Regions from separate parts of the Bacillus sp. DU-106 genome, predicted to be linked through region 4. Evidence: riboswitches for the same ligand, from Rfam matches in the RefSeq annotation. Region 4 holds a riboswitch; each other region holds the start of a gene.
What was found. A riboswitch is a leader RNA that binds a small molecule or an ion and turns the genes downstream of it on or off. The one in region 4 is predicted to bind S-adenosylmethionine.
Positions count from the first base shown of each region.

Region 1: it holds a riboswitch for S-adenosylmethionine, as region 4 does, so the genes downstream of both, mtnW (2,3-diketo-5-methylthiopentyl-1-phosphate enolase) here and C3Y97_RS07145 (Na+/H+ antiporter NhaC family protein) in region 4, are expected to answer to the same signal.
Region 2: it holds a riboswitch for S-adenosylmethionine, as region 4 does, so the genes downstream of both, C3Y97_RS25275 (methionine ABC transporter ATP-binding protein) here and C3Y97_RS07145 (Na+/H+ antiporter NhaC family protein) in region 4, are expected to answer to the same signal.
Region 3: it holds a riboswitch for S-adenosylmethionine, as region 4 does, so the genes downstream of both, metI (cystathionine gamma-synthase/O-acetylhomoserine thiolyase) here and C3Y97_RS07145 (Na+/H+ antiporter NhaC family protein) in region 4, are expected to answer to the same signal.

Region 1 covers NZ_CP026607.1:4,044,950-4,050,122, forward strand. Annotated here, with positions in the region: gene C3Y97_RS20390 (carbon-nitrogen family hydrolase) at 1-401, opposite strand, end outside; gene C3Y97_RS20395 (pyridoxal phosphate-dependent aminotransferase) at 416-1,594, shown strand; SAM riboswitch class I at 1,659-1,764, shown strand; gene mtnW (2,3-diketo-5-methylthiopentyl-1-phosphate enolase) at 1,829-3,073, shown strand; gene C3Y97_RS20405 (2-hydroxy-3-keto-5-methylthiopentenyl-1-phosphate phosphatase) at 3,070-3,729, shown strand; gene C3Y97_RS20410 (methylthioribulose 1-phosphate dehydratase) at 3,726-4,364, shown strand; gene C3Y97_RS20415 (1,2-dihydroxy-3-keto-5-methylthiopentene dioxygenase) at 4,342-4,854, shown strand; gene C3Y97_RS20420 (hypothetical protein) at 5,141-5,173, shown strand, end outside.
Region 2 covers NZ_CP026607.1:4,929,196-4,934,368, forward strand. Annotated here, with positions in the region: gene C3Y97_RS25270 (methionine ABC transporter permease) at 1-526, opposite strand, end outside; gene C3Y97_RS25275 (methionine ABC transporter ATP-binding protein) at 519-1,544, opposite strand; SAM riboswitch class I at 1,855-1,962, opposite strand; gene C3Y97_RS25280 (hypothetical protein) at 2,088-2,432, opposite strand; gene C3Y97_RS25285 (thioredoxin family protein) at 2,585-2,893, opposite strand; gene C3Y97_RS25290 (toprim domain-containing protein) at 2,897-3,241, opposite strand; gene gcvH (glycine cleavage system protein GcvH) at 3,498-3,881, opposite strand; gene C3Y97_RS25300 (arsenate reductase family protein) at 3,923-4,288, opposite strand; gene C3Y97_RS25305 (hypothetical protein) at 4,699-5,173, opposite strand, start outside.
Region 3 covers NZ_CP026607.1:4,231,320-4,236,492, forward strand. Annotated here, with positions in the region: gene metH (methionine synthase) at 1-1,894, opposite strand, end outside; gene C3Y97_RS21520 (bifunctional homocysteine S-methyltransferase/methylenetetrahydrofolate reductase) at 1,894-3,726, opposite strand; SAM riboswitch class I at 3,797-3,906, opposite strand; SAM riboswitch class I at 4,110-4,220, shown strand; gene metI (cystathionine gamma-synthase/O-acetylhomoserine thiolyase) at 4,315-5,173, shown strand, end outside.
Region 4 covers NZ_CP026607.1:1,376,620-1,381,792, forward strand. Annotated here, with positions in the region: gene gltP (glutamate/aspartate:proton symporter GltP) at 1-850, shown strand, start outside; gene C3Y97_RS07140 (ribonuclease FAU-1 family protein) at 919-1,437, shown strand; SAM riboswitch class I at 1,558-1,663, shown strand; gene C3Y97_RS07145 (Na+/H+ antiporter NhaC family protein) at 1,758-3,074, shown strand; gene C3Y97_RS07150 (lmo0954 family membrane protein) at 3,256-3,612, shown strand; gene C3Y97_RS07155 (PspA/IM30 family protein) at 3,660-4,322, shown strand; gene liaF (cell wall-active antibiotics response protein LiaF) at 4,429-5,169, shown strand; gene C3Y97_RS07165 (sensor histidine kinase) at 5,169-5,173, shown strand, end outside.

The sequences.
Region 1 (5,173 bases), 2.7 Mb from region 4:
TTGACTAACTGTCCTTCATTATTTACAACATACATCGTATTTGTAACGCCTTGCTCTGTTTGCTTTGCTATGGACCCACCAACAATATGTACATCATATCGCTTCGCCCATTCTATTAACTTTTCTTTCGTTTCCACTCCATCCCTATCTGCAATTTCAGAAAGTCTCGTTAAATCATATCCTGTTGTCCATAGTTCTGGTAAGACGATAACATCTGGCCTTTCCTTCATAGCTTCACTTATTTTATTTTTAGCATTCTCAATATTTTTTTCTACATCTCCAAAAACAATATCCATTTGAATACATGCGACTTTCATTTTTTCAGCCCCATTCTTATTTTTCTCTTTACAAAATACTGGAAAGATTATATCATTTGTCACTAGAATTGTAACAACTTTCAAAAGAGGTGGAAAGTATGAAATTATTTCAACCTTCTGAGATAGTAACATCATTGCCAACACAATTTTTCGCTTCACTTGTTGCAAAAGTTAACAAAGTCGTTGCAGCTGGTCACGATGTTATTAATCTAGGTCAAGGTAATCCAGATCAACCAACACCGCAGCATATCGTAAAAGCTTTACAAGATGCTGCCGAAAAGACCATTCATCATAAATATCCGCCATTTCGCGGACATGAAAGCTTAAAGGAAGCCGTGGCTACATTCTATAAACGTGAATATGGCGTCGAATTAAACCCAAAAACTGAAGTTGCTATTTTGTTTGGTGGGAAGGCTGGACTAGTAGAATTACCGATTTGTTTTACAAATCCTGGTGATACGATTCTCGTTCCGGATCCAGGTTATCCAGATTATTTATCCGGGGTTGCTTTAGCAAAAGCACAATTTGAAAGAATGCCACTTATTGCAGAAAATAACTTTTTACCAGATTATACGAACATTGATGACTCTATTGCAGAGCGTGCAAAATTAATGTTTTTAAACTATCCAAATAATCCTACCGGTGCTACTGCATCAAAAGATTTTTTTGATGCAACCATTCACTTTGCTAATAAACATAATATATTAGTTGTTCACGATTTTGCTTATGGCGCTATCGGATTTGATGGTCAAAAACCTGTTAGTTTCTTGCAAGCAGATGGTGCGAAAAATATAGGAATTGAAATTTACACATTATCAAAAACTTTCAATATGGCTGGCTGGCGCATCGCTTTTGCTGTAGGGAATGAAAGTGTGATTGAAACAATTAACCTATTACAAGATCATATGTATGTTAGTATATTCGGTGCAGTTCAAGATGCTGCTCGAGAAGCGCTATTAAGTTCACAGTCTTGTGTAATAGACCTTGTAAATAGTTACGAATCTCGAAGAAACGCTCTTATTTCAGCCTGTCACTCAATTGGTTGGAATGTAGACATTCCAACAGGATCATTCTTTGCATGGCTTCCCGTTCCAAAAGGATATACCTCTGAGCAATTTTCTAATATTTTACTAGAAAAAGCACATGTCGCAGTTGCTCCTGGTGTTGGATTTGGTGAGCATGGCGAAGGGTATGTCCGTGTTGGTCTCTTACATACAGAAGATAGATTACGAGAAGCCATTAATCGAATTGATAAATTAAATTTTTTCAAAAAGTAATTGACAACACGAAAAATATCTGACAAAATTCAGTTATCTTAAAAATTTAAACATTTCTAAATACTTCTTATCAAGAGCAGGTGGAGGGACGAGCCCGACGAAACCCGGCAACCGATCTACAATTGTAGACACGGTGCTAATTCTCGCAGCATTACGCTGACAGATAAGGAGCTGGTTGTAAAAAAACCTCTCCTTAGCTGAGAGGTTTTTTTATTTAACTAGGAGGTTATAACAATGAGCGGAATTATAGCGACGTATTTAATCCATGATGATTCACATAACTTAGAAAAAAAAGCTGAGCAAATTGCACTCGGTTTAACAATTGGCTCTTGGACTCATTTGCCACACTTATTGCAAGAACAATTAAAGCAGCATAAAGGCAACGTCATTCATGTTGAGGAATTAGCTGAACATGAACATACCAATTCGTATTTACGTAAAAAAGTAAAACGCGGAATTATTAAAATCGAATATCCGCTATTAAACTTCAGTCCAGATTTACCAGCGATTTTAACGACTACATTTGGAAAGCTATCACTTGATGGCGAAGTAAAATTAATTGACTTAACTTTTTCAGACGAGTTAAAAAAACATTTTCCTGGTCCAAAATTCGGGATAGATGGTATTCGAAATCTTTTACAAGTGCATGATCGTCCCCTTTTAATGAGTATTTTTAAAGGAATGATTGGACGAAACATTGGGTATTTAAAAACGCAATTACGCGATCAAGCAATTGGTGGTGTAGATATAGTAAAAGATGATGAAATATTATTTGAAAATGCATTAACACCACTTACGAAACGCATTGTATCTGGAAAAGAAGTTTTACAATCTGTATATGAAACATACGGACATAAAACGTTATATGCCGTAAATTTAACAGGACGAACTTTTGATTTAAAAGAAAATGCTAAACGTGCAGTGCAAGCTGGAGCTGATATTCTATTATTTAACGTATTTGCTTACGGACTAGATGTACTACAATCACTTGCAGAAGATGATGAAATCCCAGTTCCTATTATGGCACATCCTGCTGTAAGTGGTGCTTATTCAGCATCCAAGTTATATGGAGTTTCATCTCCATTATTACTTGGAAAGCTACTACGTTATGCTGGGGCTGACTTTTCATTATTCCCATCTCCATACGGAAGTGTTGCGCTAGAAAAAGAGGAGGCTCTTGCTATCTCAAAATATTTAACTGAAGACGATGCATCTTTCAAGAAGAGCTTTTCTGTTCCGTCTGCTGGTATTCATCCTGGTTTCGTTCCCTTTATTGTACGAGATTTCGGTAAAGATGTTGTTATTAATGCTGGCGGCGGGATACACGGACATCCAAATGGAGCGCAAGGCGGCGGTAAAGCTTTCCGTACTGCAATTGATGCTACTTTGCAAAATAAACCACTCCATGAAGTAGACGACATAAATTTGCATAGTGCACTACAAATATGGGGAAATCCCTCTTATGAGGTGAAATTATGAGTATTCAAGTATTTTGTGATTTCGATGGCACGATTACAAATAATGATAACATTATGTCCATTATGGAAAAATTCGCACCACCAGAAGCCGAAGAAGTAAAGAATAAAATTTTATCACAAGAACTATCCATTCAAGAAGGTGTTTCTCAATTATTTCAATTAATACCTACTAATCTGCACGATGATATTATTCAATTTTTAATAGAAACTGCTGAAATCCGTAGTGGTTTTCATGAGTTTATACAATTCGTAAAGGAAAATAACATTTCTTTTTACGTGATATCAGGTGGAATGGATTTCTTCGTCTATCCACTCTTACAAGGAATCATTCCAAAAGAGCAAATTTATTGTAATGAAACAGACTTTTCAGCAGAGTTTATTACAGTTAAATGGCCCCATTCTTGTGATGATCATTGTCAAAATCATTGCGGATTATGTAAATCATCATTAATCCGTAAATTAAGTGATACAGATGACTTTCATATTGTAATTGGAGATTCTATTACTGATTTACAAGCCGCGAAACAAGCTGATAAAGTATTCGCTCGCGATTTTCTTATTACAAAGTGTGAAGAAAATCATATTGCTTATACACCGTTTGAAACATTTCAAGATGTGCAAGCTGAATTAAAACTTTTGTTGGAGGTGAAGGCATGAAACAACTTTTTCGTCAATGGTATGACTTAAGCGAGATAAAAAAAGAGTTAACAACACGAAATTGGTTCCCAGCAACAAGTGGTAATATTTCTATAAAGGTTAGTCATGAACCACTTACTTTTCTTATTACGGCAAGCGGTAAAGATAAAACAAAAACCACTCCAGATGATTTTCTATTAGTAGATCATGTAGGAGTTCCCGTTTTAGAGACTGAATTACGCCCTTCAGCAGAAACAATATTGCATACACACATTTATAACAATACGAATGCCGGTTGCGTACTTCATGTTCATACAACCGATAATAATGTCATCACAAATTTATATAGTGATGCAGTCACCCTTCAAAATCAAGAAATTATTAAAGCTCTCGATATTTGGGAAGAAGGTGCAACCATTCACATTCCTATTATCGAAAACCATGCCCATATCCCAACACTTGGAGAAAACTTCCGAAAGCATATACAAGGAGATTCGGGTGCAGTATTAATCCGTAACCACGGTATTACCGTATGGGGCCGAGATAGCTTTGATGCAAAGAAGAGATTAGAAGCTTATGAGTTTTTATTCCAATTTCATATAAAACTATTATCAATTCAAGGAGGCGTTTCTAATGGCGCAAATTCGTATTCATGAAGTAAATACTCGTATTGAAAATGAAGTGGAAGTATCTAAATTTCTACAAGAGGAAGGCGTTTTATATGAGAAATGGAATATTTCTAAACTTCCTACTCATTTAAATGAAAATTATTCGTTAACAGATGAAAACAAAGCTGAAATATTAGCTATTTTTTCAAAAGAAATCGCTGATGTTTCAGCACGTCGAGGTTATAAAGCACATGATGTAATCTCACTTTCAAGTAGCACACCTAACCTTGACGAATTATTAATTAATTTCCAAAAGGAACACCATCATACAGATGACGAAGTTCGCTTTATCGTCAGTGGTCACGGCATTTTCGCTATTGAAGGTAAAGATGGGAAATTCTTTGATGTTGAACTTGAGCCAGGCGATTTAATATCTGTTCCTGAAAATGCAAGACATTATTTTACCTTGCAAGATGATCGCCAAGTTGTAGCTATTCGTATTTTTGTGACAACTGAAGGCTGGGTTCCAATCTATTAAGGTAGTTAGTTGAATAAAAGGACTTGGACCCCCTTTTCCAAACTTTTATTCACTCTACATATATACATCCTCCTATGGAAAAGGCTTATTTCATTTTGAAATAAGTCTGATTTTTTATTTACTTGAAAGTACCATTTCATCACAAATTTACACCTTAATTTTTCAAGTGCATTTTTCGAACATTTTTTGAACATTTATTGAATTTTTTCTGAAAATTCTGTTTTATATGTGATATACTACAATTAACTTAGAAGGAAAATAATATCGCAAACAGAGGGGGATAATCATGAGCTTACTTATCGCACTTATACTTGGAGTT
Region 2 (5,173 bases), 1.9 Mb from region 4:
GGCCACCAGCACCAACAACTCCTGCCATTGCTGTATAGCCTACTAAAGCAATTGTCGTAACCGTAATACCAGATACTAATGCTGGTAACGATTCTGGAATTAACACTTTCAAAATAATTGTGCTTGTTTTTGCTCCCATTGCTTTTGAAGCTTCAATTACACCTTTATCAATTTCGCGAAGTGCGATTTCAACCATTCTCGCGTAGAATGGTGCTGCTCCAATAATTAAAGCCGGCAAAGCTGCACTTGCTCCAAGAATTGTTCCAAGAAGAATCTTTGTGAATGGGATTAATAAAATAATTAAAATGATGAATGGTATAGAACGGAATATATTTACGAATGCTCCAATCACCGTATTAATTGATTTGTTTTCCCATAAATTATCTTTTGCTGTCATGAAGAGTAACAATCCTAAAATGAGTCCTAAAACAAATGTCGCAAGAGCTGCGATTGCCGTCATATATAACGTTTCACCAGTTGCTTCTAACATTTGATTCCAATCAACATTTGCAAGTAACTTATCCATGTGCAATCACCTCCAGCTCTACTTGATCTTGATGAATTCCTTCTATTGCTTGCTGGATCGCTGTTTCCTCACCATTTAAATGAACAACTAAACTACCGTAAGAACCGTTATTCGTTTGTGCGATATTTCCTTGCAAAATGCTAACTTCTATGTCACTGCGTTGCATCAATCGTTGAAGCACTGGTCTTTCTACAGCCTCACCGATAAACTGCAAACGAATTACTTTTCCATCTGGATATTTTTCAATTAAACTTTCAATCGTTTCATTTGTATCTTCAGAATCCGTTAACTGCTGTACAAATCGTTTCGTAATATCTTGCTTCGGATTACGGAATACATCAAGTACTGGACCTGTTTCTACAATCTTTCCTTTCTCCATTACCGCAACACGATTACAAATCTTTCGAATTACGTGCATCTCATGTGTAATGAGTACAATTGTTAAACCAAGGCGCTTATTAATGTCTGATAGTAAATCCAAAATTTGATCTGTCGTTTCCGGATCAAGAGCTGACGTTGCTTCGTCACATAAAAGCACTTGTGGATTATTAGCTAATGCTCTTGCAATCCCGACGCGTTGCTTTTGTCCCCCGCTCAGCTGAGATGGGTACGCGTCTCCTCTTCCTTCTAATCCAACAAGATGAATTAATTCATCAACACGTTTTCTTCTCTTCGCTTTATCAACACCTGCAATTTCAAGTGGAAACTCTATATTTTCACGTACTGTTCGTGACCAAAGTAAGTTGAAGTGCTGAAAAATCATTCCAATTTCTTGCCTTGCCTTACGAAGTTCGCTTCCTGTAATTGCTGAAATGACACGATTTGCAATTGTAATTTGACCAGAAGTTGGTTTCTCCAACTGATTGAACAATCTAATTAAAGAACTTTTTCCAGCGCCACTATATCCGATAACACCAAATATTTCACCTTTATCTATTTTTAAATTGGCATTATCTACAGCAGTGACATCACCGCTTTTTGCTTTATATATTTTCTTTACATTCTCTAATAGAATCATGGTGTATCACCCCTTTTTTAAATAAAAAGCGCAAGCGGCTCGTTTAGAACAAGAGGGCGTTTGAATCCCTGACGTAGAGGCGCTTTTTGCCTCATAGGAAGGGATGAAACGACCGACTGTTCTAGCCGCTGGAGCTAGATTTCATAAAGATTTTAGGTCGACTCCGCAATTTTTTATTTTTAATGCGTGTAGTCCACTGTTATCATTACTTTTATTATTTGAATGTCCTCCACATTCAAACAATAAAAAAACCTTTCTGCTTTAGAGAAGCAGAAAGGTTTTTATGCGTATATAACAACATTATCCCTCTCTCTCATCTCTCAAAGCATTTGCTTTGCAGGAATTGGCACCATTTCAACATAAGTTGACGGTTGCCGGGCTTCACAGGGCACAGTCCCTCCACCTCTCTTGATAAGAGAAATCAGATTCAATTTTCGTCTGATTTGAAATTTATGAAATTGTCTATATTTTATGACTTGAATTGTATCAATATACACTCACCATGTCAACAGAAATTTTCGCAAAAAATGAAACTTCAGAATTTTAAGCACCTACTGACATCGGTTTACATATATGAAACATCGATTCCACTAATAACATCGTTCGGTACGTTCCCGAATATTGTACACGTCCATCATTCATTAGCATTTGCAATCGTACATTTCCATTCACCAATTGTTCTATATCCTTTTCATCTAAGCAAATGATTTGTTCCGTTCCTCTTTCCTCATGTACCAACTCTATATAATCTCTTGAAATTTGTAACGAACAACTTTCATCTCCAAAGCGAAAATTAACAGTTTTTTCTTCTTGTCTTAAAAGCGGTTCTAAATGATATTGACCATTAGCGTAATTTACAAATGATTGAAGCAAAGAATATAATCTCACCCTAAATCACATCCTTCATATCACTTTCTATTACATACCATTCCCTCTCACTAAAGAGCAATCCTGTTATTTTCGCTCGACAAATACTGTATCCATCCTGCATCTCGACATATTTCCCAAGAAATATGTCGAGGCGGCAAAATTTTTGCCGCCTACTTTAATTCCGTATATAAATATTCAACCGAATGAAATGCGTATATCTTCTTCATCAGTGTCCCATTTTCAAAAACAAGTAAACAAGGTACACTTTCAATCCCATACTCTTTTGCTAAATGCGGAGCATAATTTAAATCTAACATCCCAATTTTCAAATCTTCAATTGTCATCTCAACCACTGTTAACATCTTTTTTGCTAATTGGCATGTTCCACACATTGGAGTATATACATATAATACTGTTTTTTCTTCGTTCTCTATTAGGGCTGTAGCTTCGGCTCCTGTCCAATCAATCACTTCTATCATTCCTTACCGTAAATATTCTGTATAAACGTCAATGTCGGCTCCCCATAATACATTTGCTAAGTGTGTAGATGGCGCAGTTGCCACTTCTCGGTACGAGCGATCAATATAGATATGCTCGGCTTGCGGGAATTCTTTTCGAAATTGTTTCCTTAACTTTTCTCCAGCATCATCAGCATCCACTAGCACATACACTTCCTTATCAAAAAACTGATCAACGAGCTCATCCATTTTCGACAAACCAATTGTACCATTTGTACAAACAATTTCCACCGGTTCACGAATAATAGATTCAATCTTTCTTCTATCTGATGTACCTTCTACAATAATGACTTTTTCTACATAAATCATATGTCATCACCCGATCACCATATACTATACAACCTTGAACTTAGTATATAGTATATTCGTTATTTTCATGTTGTTTCCTGTTTATTTTTGCAAAAGAAAAGCGCAAGCGGCTCGTTTAGATTGTGAAGACTTATGAAACCTTACCAAAAAACAGTTTTTCTCATAATAGCTTATTTATTTACATATAACTTGAATTTCATTATTTCACAAAAAATAAAAAAGGACAGCACAAAGGCTGTCCTTTAGTCGACTATAATTAGTCTTGGTTTGTCATTTCTGCATATTTTTCTGCAGTTAATAACTTCTCAACTTGGCTTGCATCAGAAAGTTCAACTTTAACCATCCATGCACCCTCGTATGGAGATTCGTTAACAAGTTCTGGTTGGTCACTTAATTCTTCGTTTACTGCTACAACTTTACCGCTTACAGGTGCGTATAACTCAGAAACTGTTTTAACAGATTCTACGCTTCCGAATGGCTCGTTAGCTTCGATTGTTGCACCTACTTCAGGAAGTTCAACGAATACGATATCGCCTAGCTCACCTTGTGCAAAGTGAGTGATACCGATAACAACTTCATTACCTTCAGTTTTTACCCATTCGTGTTCTTCAGAGTAACGTAAATTATTTGGAATGCTCATGACTGTACCTCCAGTGAATGTATTAATTATGTAAAAATACCTTATTGGTACTTTTTCCACACACTTTCAAACTGCTCTTCATTAAAACCAAGTGTTACATTCGTTCCATCTGTTACAATTGGACGTTTAATCAACATGCCATCAGATGCTAAAAGCTCATACATTTCGTCTTCGCTTGCATCTTTCAACTTATCTTTTAGACCAAGTTCACGGTAACGCATTCCACTTGTATTAAAGAATTTTTTTAATGGTAATTCACTTTTTTCATGTAAATTACGTAAATCTTCTTTTGATGGTGGATTTTCAACAATATGAATCATCTCATATGCTACATCGTTTGCCTCAAACCATTTCTTTGCCTTTTGACATGTGCCACACTTTGGATATGAATAAAATGTTACTGTCATAAATTCACCTACTTTTTTACTAACCTTTACCTTTATCATATAGAAAACGTTTTATTATTTCAAACCATTATTCGCTAAACTTTTACTTATTTCGTGATAATTTTTAATAATCCTGCGAATTTTTCTTATTTTTCCGCCATTTGTTAAGAAAAAAATAAATATATAAATTTTTTAGATTCTGCACCAAACATATATCTTAAACAAGCGTTTGATTAATTCTCCATTTTCTTTCTTAACCTTTGAACTACTGGAGTTTCTTTCTACCGAACATACAGCTTAAACAAACGTTTGATTAATTCTCTATTTTTCTTTGTTAACCCTTGAGTTACATCGGTTTCTTCCTACCGAACATACAGCTTAAACAAACGTTTGATTAAAAAAATAAGAAGCCTCTTTTGTAGGCTCCTTCATTATCTATTTAAATAATCTGCAATTGTTTGAAATACGACGATATACATATTATGAATACTTTCTTCTGTATTTCCACCATTCGATAAACCAATTGCCCATTGTTGTCCTTCACCACTTCCGATATTCGCAAACCCTTGCGTATACATAGCATTTACATCTTTTCGGGCACTGTTATACTCTATCCCTTTTGTAATAAAAATCGAATATGATTTATCTTGTAAACCGATAAAAAACACTGGTTTCTTTAGTGATGAAAATACATTTTTATATTGCTCTGTTGAGGCTTCTTGAAAGTGATCTTTCATTATTAGAAAACCATCTACTTCCTTAGATTTCTTTTCCAGTTCCTCTAACTTCATTTCCTCAAACTTTATATTCCTAAACGTATCTTTCGGCTTTTCTCCAACAACTCCAATTACGAGTGCTCTTCCGTTATATTCTAATTTTTCTCCTTCGTTATTCTTTGCACACCCA
Region 3 (5,173 bases), 2.6 Mb from region 4:
TACCTTCTACAATATAATTTGCTAGTCTTTCATCAAGCGTTAACGTTTCTTGCACAACGACATCTTTCTTTTTAGCAACTCGGTAAAAGTTTGTAAATTCTTCTAACGTCTCTTTCGTCGTTTCAAACAGTAATGCATCTGCAAGGCGTTTTTCTTCCTCTGGAATCGACGCATAGCGTTCTAATTTTTCCGTATTCACAATCGCGTAATCTAATCCTGCTTTCGTAGCATGATATAAAAAGACTGAATTTAATACTTCACGTCCAGCCGGTGGTAAACCAAATGATATGTTACTTACACCTAAAATCGTTAAACACTCTGGTAACGCTTCTTTAATAAGGCGAATTCCTTCTATAGTCGCTGCCGCTGAGCCAATATATTCTTCATCACCTGTCCCTACTGGAAACACAAGTGCATCAAAAATAATATCTGACGGGCGTATCCCATACTTCTTTGTAAGTAATTCATAGCTTCTTTTCGCAATTTCTATCTTTCGTTCCGCACTAACCGCCATACCGTCTTCATCAATTGTTCCTACAACTATAGCGGCACCATACTTTTGAAGAAGCGGTGTCACTTTTTTAAATCGTTCTTCTCCATCTTCTAAATTAATTGAATTAATAACAGCTTTTCCTTGAATATAAGTAAGAGCTCGCTCCATCACATTTTCATCTGTTGAATCAATCATAATCGGTACTTTTAAAACTTTCGTAACTTCTGCTAAGAAGTTTTCCATATCTTCTATTTCATCGCGATCAGGATCTGCCATACAAATGTCAATAATATGAGCATTTTTCTTCACTTGCGCTCTTGCCACTTCAGCAGCCTCTTCAAATTTCCCTTCTGCTACTAAGCGTTTAAATTTACGTGACCCAATAACATTCGTTCTTTCACCTACAAATAACGGTCTCATAGACTCATCATATTGCAGTGCTTCTAATCCACTAATTCCATGTCCTTCTCTCTCATGATGGTCACGAGGCCTAAGAGATGCTAGCGCGGATTTCATTGCTTTTATATGTTCTGGTGTCGTGCCACAACAACCACCAATAATATTAACCCATCCTTCTTCAGCAAATCGCTTCACCTTTTCAGCAAGAGAAGATGGAGATTCATGGTAATGTCCATCTTCATCAGGAAGACCTGCATTTGGATAACAAGAAATGTAACACTCCGATAAATCAGATAGTGAACGAATATGGTCCCTCATAAACTCCGGACCAGTCGCACAGTTTAACCCAACAGATAATGGTTTCATATGTTCTACTGATAAATAAAAAGCTTCAATTGTTTGCCCAGCCAGAGTCGTTCCCATTGGCTCAATCGTTCCTGAAATCATAATAGGAACCGTTTTTTTCAGTTCTTCAAAAGCGGCTTGAATTCCAATATAAGCTGCTTTCACGTTACGCATATCTTGACTCGTCTCAACGAGTAATACATCAACTGCTCCTTTTAATAATCCTCGTGCCTGCCTTGTATAAGCCTCAATCAATTCTTCAAAAGTCACACCACCTGTAACACTAATTGCTTTCGTTGTTGGTCCCATCGCTCCCGCAACATATACTTCCTTCCCGCTTTCTTTAACAGCTTGCTTCGCCAAAAGTGCTGCCTTTTCATTTAGTTCTTCATCTAAATGAGACAGATCATAATCACTTAGTACAATATTCGTTGCTCCAAATGTATTTGTTTCAATAATATCCGCTCCAGCTTCAATATAAGCTTTATGAATCTTTAAAATAACGTCTGGTCTTGTTTCCACTAAATATTCATTACAGCCCTCGTACTCTTCTCCTCCGAAATCTTCAGCAGTTAAATCCTCTTGCTGAATCATTGTCCCCATTGCACCATCTAATATTAAAATGCTATTTTTTAATTTTTCTTCTATACACTTCATCAATTAATACCTTCTTTCACTTCTTGCTTTTCTCTTACATATTTAACAAGATGTTCTGTAATTTCATACTTTAAAAATGGTGTAATAAGATAAATACCATTAAAATATTTCATCGCTGCGTCGACCAATTCTTGTGAAATGCGGATCCCTTCCTCAATTGCTGCCTCTTTCGTTTCATGTCCATCCATTCTCTCTCTTATTTCTTCAGGAAGAGTAATACCCGGCACCTCAAAATGAAGAAAATCTGCATTCCGCTTACTTACTAACGGCATAATTCCAATAAAAATAGGTTGTTCCAAATGCTTTGTCGCTTCATACACTTCTTCAATTAACTTGATATCGTAAATTGGCTGAGTTAAAAAATACTCCGCTCCAGCATCTATTTTTCGTTCCATTCGCTTAACCGCTGCTTTTAAGTGCCTCACGTGAGGATTAAATGCGCCGCCTACAGAAAACCTTGTCGCCGGTCCAATTGATTTCCCTAAAATTGAACGTCCATCGTTCATTTCTTTAATCATTTTAATAAGCTCAATAGAGGATAAATCATATACAGAAGTGGCACCGGGAAAATCACCAACGCGCGCTGGATCACCAGTTAAAGCTAACACTTCTTCCATCCCTAACGCCGATAAACCTAACAAATGAGATTGTAGTCCAATGACGTTATGATCTCTACACGTTAAATGCGTCAATACTGGGATATCATGCTTCGTTAATAACGCACCCATCGCCATATTAGAAACACGAGGCGATGCTAATGAATTATCTGCTAGAGTAATAGCATCTGCTCCCGCTCTTTTTAACGCTCTTGCTCCTTCAAAAAAACGCTGTGTATCTAACGTTTTCGGTGGATCTAATTCCACTACAACTGTTGTTTGTTTTTTCGCTTTCTCTGCTAGAGTGACGTGAGCCTTCGAACGTTTCTCATGCGTATGAACGACTTTCGGCCTTTGAATCGTGTCTTTTTCTATTACAGGGGTAATATTCGCAACAGCGCGCTTCATACTTTGAATATGTTCTGGAGTCGTACCACAACAACCACCCAATAACCGAATACCTTGCTCAATAAATCTCGGTGTCATCGCTTCAAAATAAGCTGGACTTCCCTCATATACGTAACGTCCATCCACATAATTCGGGAGGCCTGCATTTGGGTATGCTGATAAATAGCCATTTTGAGGAATCGATATCATTTTGAAAGCTTCCGTCATATGAAGCGGCCCTAGTTGACAATTCAATCCAACAACATTTGCACCGTAATCTATAAGTTGCTTTAATATTTCATTGACATCATTTCCATTTTGAGTCGTACCTGCTTCATGTAACGCTAATTGCGCAACAATTGGAATATTCGTTTGCTTACGCAATACTTTAACGGCATGAAGTAATTCAAATTCATCGTAAAAAGTTTCTAATAGTAATCCATCAACCTGTTCTTCTAGTAAAGCCCCTGCCTGTTCAAGTAACATAAACTCTCTTTCCATATCAGTCGTTGTAACAGCTCCGATATGTTTCATACCACCAATTGTTCCTAAAATTGCATTTTTATCTGTCACAGATGCTTTCGCTAGTTTTACTGCCGCTCTATTAATTTCTGTAACTTGATTTTCTAAACCATACATACGTAATTTCGCCTCATTTGCTCCATACGTATTCGTTTGAATTACATCTGCTCCAGCAGCTACATATTGTTTATGAATCGATATAATTAAGTCTGGATCAGATACATTCAATTCTTCAAAGCTACTTTGCAAACCATGTGAATGCAATAACGTCCCAACCGCACCATCACCTATTACAATTCCTTTTGATAATAAATCTAGTAATTTCACGACTCTCCCTCATTTCTATCAATATAAAAACCCCCTCTTCACTTTGAAGAGGGGGACATAATCGTTCCTCCTCTTATTATGCAAAACATTCGTTTTGCAGGTATTAGCACCGTTTCAAACATTTCGTTTGAAGGTTGCCGGGTTTCACAGGGCCTTTCCCTCCACCGCTCTCAATAAGAGTTGTCTTTATTATTTTATTTATGTAGCTAAAAGGAAATGCGTTCCCCTTTTAACAATGTTTGTTAATTTTTTAATAAATTTAGCATGCACAAAAGTAAAAGTCAATGACACTTGCGGAAAAATAAAAATTATTTAAAATAAAGTTGCAATTCAGTTATATTTTATTGTAAAGTTAAAAACATAATAAAAATTTCATACGAACATTCTTATCTAGAGAGGTAGAGGGACTGGCCCTGTGACGCCTCAGCAACCATTAACATTTTGTTAATAAGGTGCTAATTCCAGCAAATTGTGAAAGATTTGACAGATGAGAAGAAGACTCTATTCAAACCGAAAGCCTTCTTCTTAGAAGGCTTTTTTTATTTTATATTCACTTAATGTTTCAATTTAAAAAGGAGGAATTTTCATATGTCAACAATCGAAACAAAACTAGCACAAATCGGAAATCGCAGTGAAACTACAACCGGAACGGTTAATCCACCAGTTTATTTCTCAACCGCTTATCGTCACGAAGGAATTGGTAAATCTACTGGCTTTGACTATTCACGAACTGGCAATCCAACTCGAGGTCTTTTAGAACAGGCGATCGCAGACTTAGAATATGGCGAACAAGGTTATGCCTGTAGTTCAGGGATGGCGGCTGTTCTCCTCGTCCTTTCTCTATTCCGCTCTGGAGACGAACTTATTGTATCTGAAGATTTATACGGGGGAACGTATCGATTATTTTCTGAGCATGAAAAAAAGTGGAATGTTCGATGTAGATACGTAAATACACAGTCTATTAAACAAATTGAGCAAGCTATCACAACTGAAACGAAGGCTATTTTCATAGAAACTCCAACTAATCCATTAATGCAAGTTACTGATATTGCTGCTGTCGCAACTGTAGCGAAAAGGAACGGACTACTCCTTATTGTAGACAACACTTTCTACACACCTTATATACAGCAACCATTAACAGAAGGTGCTGACATTGTACTTCATAGCGCAACGAAATATTTAGGGGGACATAACGATGTACTAAGCGGGCTTGTCGTTGCAAAAGGAAAGGAACTTTGCGAGGAAATCGCTCATTATCATAATGCATCAGGTGCAGTTTTAAGCCCATTTGACTCATGGTTATTAATTCGCGGTATGAAAACGTTAGCGCTTCGCATGAGGCAACATGAAGAAAATGCGAAAGCAGTTGTTGCGTATTTAAATGATGAAGACGGGGTGACAGATGTATTTTATCCAGGAAGAGGTGGCATGATCTCATTCCGCCTTA
Region 4 (5,173 bases):
TATGAAGTCGTTAGCTGACGGAGATATGCTAGCTATTATCTTCTTCTCTGTACTATTTGGTTTAGGTGTAGCAGCAATTGGTGAAAGAGGAAGACCAGTTCTTCAATTTTTCCAAGGTGTAGCTGACGCAATGTTTTACGTAACAAACCAAGTTATGAAATTTGCGCCATTTGGTGTATTTGCACTAATTGGTGTTACAGTTTCTACATTTGGTCTTGCTTCATTAATTCCATTAGGGAAATTACTAATTGTCGTATATGGAGCAATGATCTTCTTCGTCGTAGTTGTCTTAGGACTTACAGCGAAAATATTTGGAATTAACATTTTCCAATTCTTTAAGATTTTAAAAGACGAGCTGATTTTAGCGTATTCTACAGCAAGCTCAGAAACAGTTTTACCAAAAATCATGGAGAAAATGGAGAAATTCGGTTGTCCGAAAGCAATTACATCTTTCGTTATTCCGACAGGTTATTCATTTAACTTAGATGGATCAACTTTATATCAAGCAATTGCGGCTATTTTCTTAGCGCAAATGTACGGTATTGATTTATCTATTACACAACAAATTACATTGTTGCTTGTATTAATGGTTACATCAAAAGGGATCGCAGGTGTACCGGGCGTATCATTCGTTGTATTATTAGCGACACTTGGTACAGTAGGTATTCCACCTGAAGGCTTAGCGTTCATTGCTGGTATTGACCGTATTTTAGATATGGCTCGTACAGCAGTTAACGTTGTAGGAAACTCTTTAGCAGCTGTAGTTATGTCTAAGTGGGAAGGTCAATATGACGCTGAAAAAGGACAAGCTTATTTAAAAGAGATTTCTGAAAAGGGTCAAGCGGCTTAATTATAATATGAACAAGCTCTCACATAATATGTGGGAGCTTTTCTGTATATAGAAGAGGAGCAGACATAATGAAACGAAAATATGGTGACGGTTCTTCGTGGAAGAGACTAATAGAAAAGAGTTATACGGTTAAGCAAGTGGAAGAGGGAATGCTCGGAATACTGGATATAAAAAAGGTGAGAGAGCCTAGTTGTAAACAATATGATGGTGAAGAACTTTGTATTGCAGCAGATCAGTATACGTGGATTCAATATTTCATAGACGGGAAAAACTTTGCGATTACCGCTATGTTAGATGATCAGAAAAAATTAGTGCAATATTATATCGATGTGGCGAAAGAATATAAAATAGACGATCGTGGTTTACCGTATTTTGATGATTTATATTTAGATGTAGTATTATTATCTAGCGGTAAGGTGTATGTATTAGATGAAGAGGAGCTAGAGGATGCTTATAAAAGTGGTGATGTCACGAAGGAAGAGTATGAGCTAGCTTGGCACACTACGAAATGGATATTAGCAACAATAAAAAATAGTGAATTTTATTGGATTTCAATATTGGAAGAAGAAATCGAAAAGTTAAAATGATTGTTGTATTCAAATTTTTGTATAATTACCAAAAAAATCTATACAAAAAATAATTGACTTTTGTTTTGTAAGCGAGTAAAGTTAGGGAAGAAATTATTATTAAAAAATAAATATGAAACCTTCTTATAAAGAGAGGCGGAGGGACTGGCCCTACGATGCCTCGGCAGCGGACTCGATTTCAGAGTGCTGTGCCAAATCCAGCAAGCGTGTGCTTGAAAGATGAGAAGAGTGTTTCTTATAGATGTATAAGACCTCTTCTCATCGGAAGAGGTCTTTTGTTATTTATTAGAAAAAGGTTGAAACTAGGGAGAGATGGTACTTTGAAAGAAACGAGAGGAAATGGTTTAGCTTTATTACCACTTGGGATATTTTTGGCGCTATTTATTGGTTCTGGAATTATTACAGGTGATTTCTATAAATTGCCGATACTTGTAGCGATTTCAATTGCTGTAGGGGTCGCTTTAGTGATGAATCGTAAAGAAAGTTTTAATGTGAAAGTAGAGCGGTTCGCTAAAGGTGCAGGAAATCCGGATATTATGATTATGGTATTAATTTTTGTGCTTGCAGGTGCGTTTTCTGAAACTGCTAAAGGAATGGGCGGAGTAGACTCAACTGTTAATTTAGCGTTAACTATTTTACCGCCAGGATTTATCGTAGCTGGAATCTTTGTTATTGGTGCATTTATTTCATTAGCGATGGGAACTTCAATGGGAACAATTGCAGCATTAGCGCCGATTGCTGTAGGTATTAGTGGTCAAACTGATATCTCAATTGCGCTTGCAATGGCTACTGTTGTTGGCGGAGCGATGTTTGGTGATAATTTATCATTTATTTCAGATACAACAATCGCAGCTGTTCGTTCACAAGGAACAGAAATGAAAGATAAGTTTAAAACGAACTTTTTAATTGTGTTACCAGCGGCTATTATTACAATTGTACTATTAGTAATAGTTACTTCAGGAAGTGACACGCAGATTAAAGCACATAGCTTTGATTGGATAAAGATTTTACCGTACGCAGGAGTACTTATTACAGCGCTACTTGGCTGGAATGTACTTATTGTATTAACTGGTGGAACTTTACTATCTGGTGTTATCGGCCTTATAGATGGAAGTTACACGTTAGAAAGTTTCTTTAAAAGTGTAACGACTGGAATGGGCGGTATGATGGAGTTAGTATTACTTGCTATATTAATTGGCGGTATGGTTGAATTAATCCAATATAATGGTGGTATTCAATATTTAATGAATGTATTAACACGTAATATTCGTTCGAAAAAAGGAGCGGAATTTGGTATTGCTGGTTTAGTGAGTATGACGAATATGTGTACAGCGAATAATACGATTTCAATTATCTTTACAGGCCCGCTTGCAAAAAATATTGCAGATCAATATGAAATAGACCCTCGTAAATCAGCGAGTGTATTAGATCTTTTCTCATGTTGTGTGCAAGGATTAATTCCGTACGGTGCCCAAATGTTAACGGCAGCAGGATTTGCAGCGTTATCTCCGGTTGAATTGTTGCCATATGCATTTTATCCAATCTTAGTTGGAGTATGTGGTATTGTTTCTATTTTAATTGGGTTTCCAAGGTTTTCGAAAGTAGCTGAGAAAAAAGAGTATCATAAAACAGCTTAATTTAATATGAATGTTAGTAATTAAAAAACGTGCAGAGAATAGACTCTGCACGTTTTTTTGCGTAAAGGGCTGAATATGACTCGGTCTTAAGTCTGAGTTAAAAACGGTTCTTAAGCTCGTTATGGAAAGATGAAAAAATAGTTAAGATAAGAGTATCAAATCGAAGGGAGGCAAGCACAAGATGAAACAATTTCTAGCGTTTATCGCAGCCGGTATTTTGGCTTTAATTGCTCTTGGTAGTCTTGCTGGTATTGTAGGATTCGCAATCGGAGCAGGAGTTGTATATTGGAGCTATAAATCATTTGTGCGAGCTAAATCATTTTTTGGAAAGTTAGCTTGGGGTATTGTTGGTTTAATCGGTTTATCCATTGCGCTTTCTCATTCGCCAGCATTAATCGGTATCGCTGCTTTAGTGGTTTTATACTACGGATACCGTGAGTGGAAAAAAGAAAAAGATGTAGTTGTTGAATCTGCTCCAGAAAGTTCTAAACCATATAGTAACTTTGAAGATGAGTGGAACAAATTAATGAAAAACTAAAACAATAAATCAAATTATAAATAAAGTAGAAGAGAGGAAGATTTATAATGAAACAATCTTTATTCGGACGTGTACGCGATGCAATTTTAGCTGATTTTCATAACGTGTTAGATGAGAAGGAAAGAAAAAATCCAATTGCGATGTTAAACCAATATTTACGTGATAGTGAGCGTGAAATAACAAAAATTGAGAAGTTAATTGAGCGTCATAAAACATTAAAATCTAATTTTGCTCGTGAGCTTGAGCAAGCACGTTATTTCGTTAATAAAAGATCAAAGCAAGCTATCATTGCTCAAGAAGCAGACGAATTACAATTGCACGAACGTGCGTTAGAAGAGGTAGCTTATTATGAAGGGCAAGTAACTCGATTAGAAGAAATGTATGCAGGTGTTGTAGAGCAAATTGATGAGTTAGAGCGTCGTCTTTCTGAAATGAAAAATAAATTAAAAGAAATGCACGCAAAGCGCATGGAACTAATGGCACGTGAAAATATGGCACATGCAAATCGTCGTATGAATACTGCGATGCATAAAATGGATGAAAATAATCCGTTCTTACGATTTGAAGAGATTGAAGATCATATTCGTGACTTAGAAACTCGTATGAATGAAGAGCATGAGCGTGACACGTTTGATATGAAAATTGCAAAACTTGAGCGTGAAATGAAAGAAAAGAATGATGTATCGTTAACGAAAGAGTTAACAAAATAATAGTAGTATATTATAAAACAGGCTTATGATATAGTGATAGGAGAAAAGGTGTTGGAAAGCAATGCCTTTTCTTCTATGTATATGTGACAAGAAGGGGGGAGCTGAAATGAAGAAACATTTTTCAAAGACACAATTAATGGGGATGCTCCTCATCATATTTGGATTCGGTCTTTTTCTTGATATGATACTTGGACATTTTGAACCAGGTGGTCTCATTTTTGCATTTATTATGCTTATGTTTGGAAGGCATTATCGTAAAAAGAATCGTTATGTACGGGGAAATGTATTTTTATTTGTTGGTGGTATCGTATTTTTATTTTTCTTATTTTCATCAGCAGCATTTGTTCTTGTCGTATTTGCTTGTTTAGCTTTAATTGGTTATCAATTGATTCAACAAGGGCATCAGCAAAAAGCAATGAAGGTTGAAATTAAAGAAAAAGGGATTATAGACGAAGAGAAGCAAATATATCGTACAGAAACATATTTGAAAAATATGTTTGTAGGCAATGTACGAATGATGGATCATATTTATGAACTTGAGGATATTAATGTTCAATATGGTGCTTGTGATGTGGAAATAGATTTAACAACTGCTATGATTCCAGAAGGGGAAACGGTAATTGTTATTCGGGGTGTCGTTGGTAATATTCGTTTATATGTGCCATATGATATTGAACTTTCTTTAAATCATTCTGTTATTGTCGGACGTGTGCTCTTGCCAGGTCATGAAGAGACAGGGTTTAACCGCAATGTTACATTTAGAACAGAGCAGTATAAAGAGGCTCCTCGTCGTATTAAAATTATTTCTTCGCTTGTCGTAGGCGACACGGAAGTGAGGAAAGTATAATGAA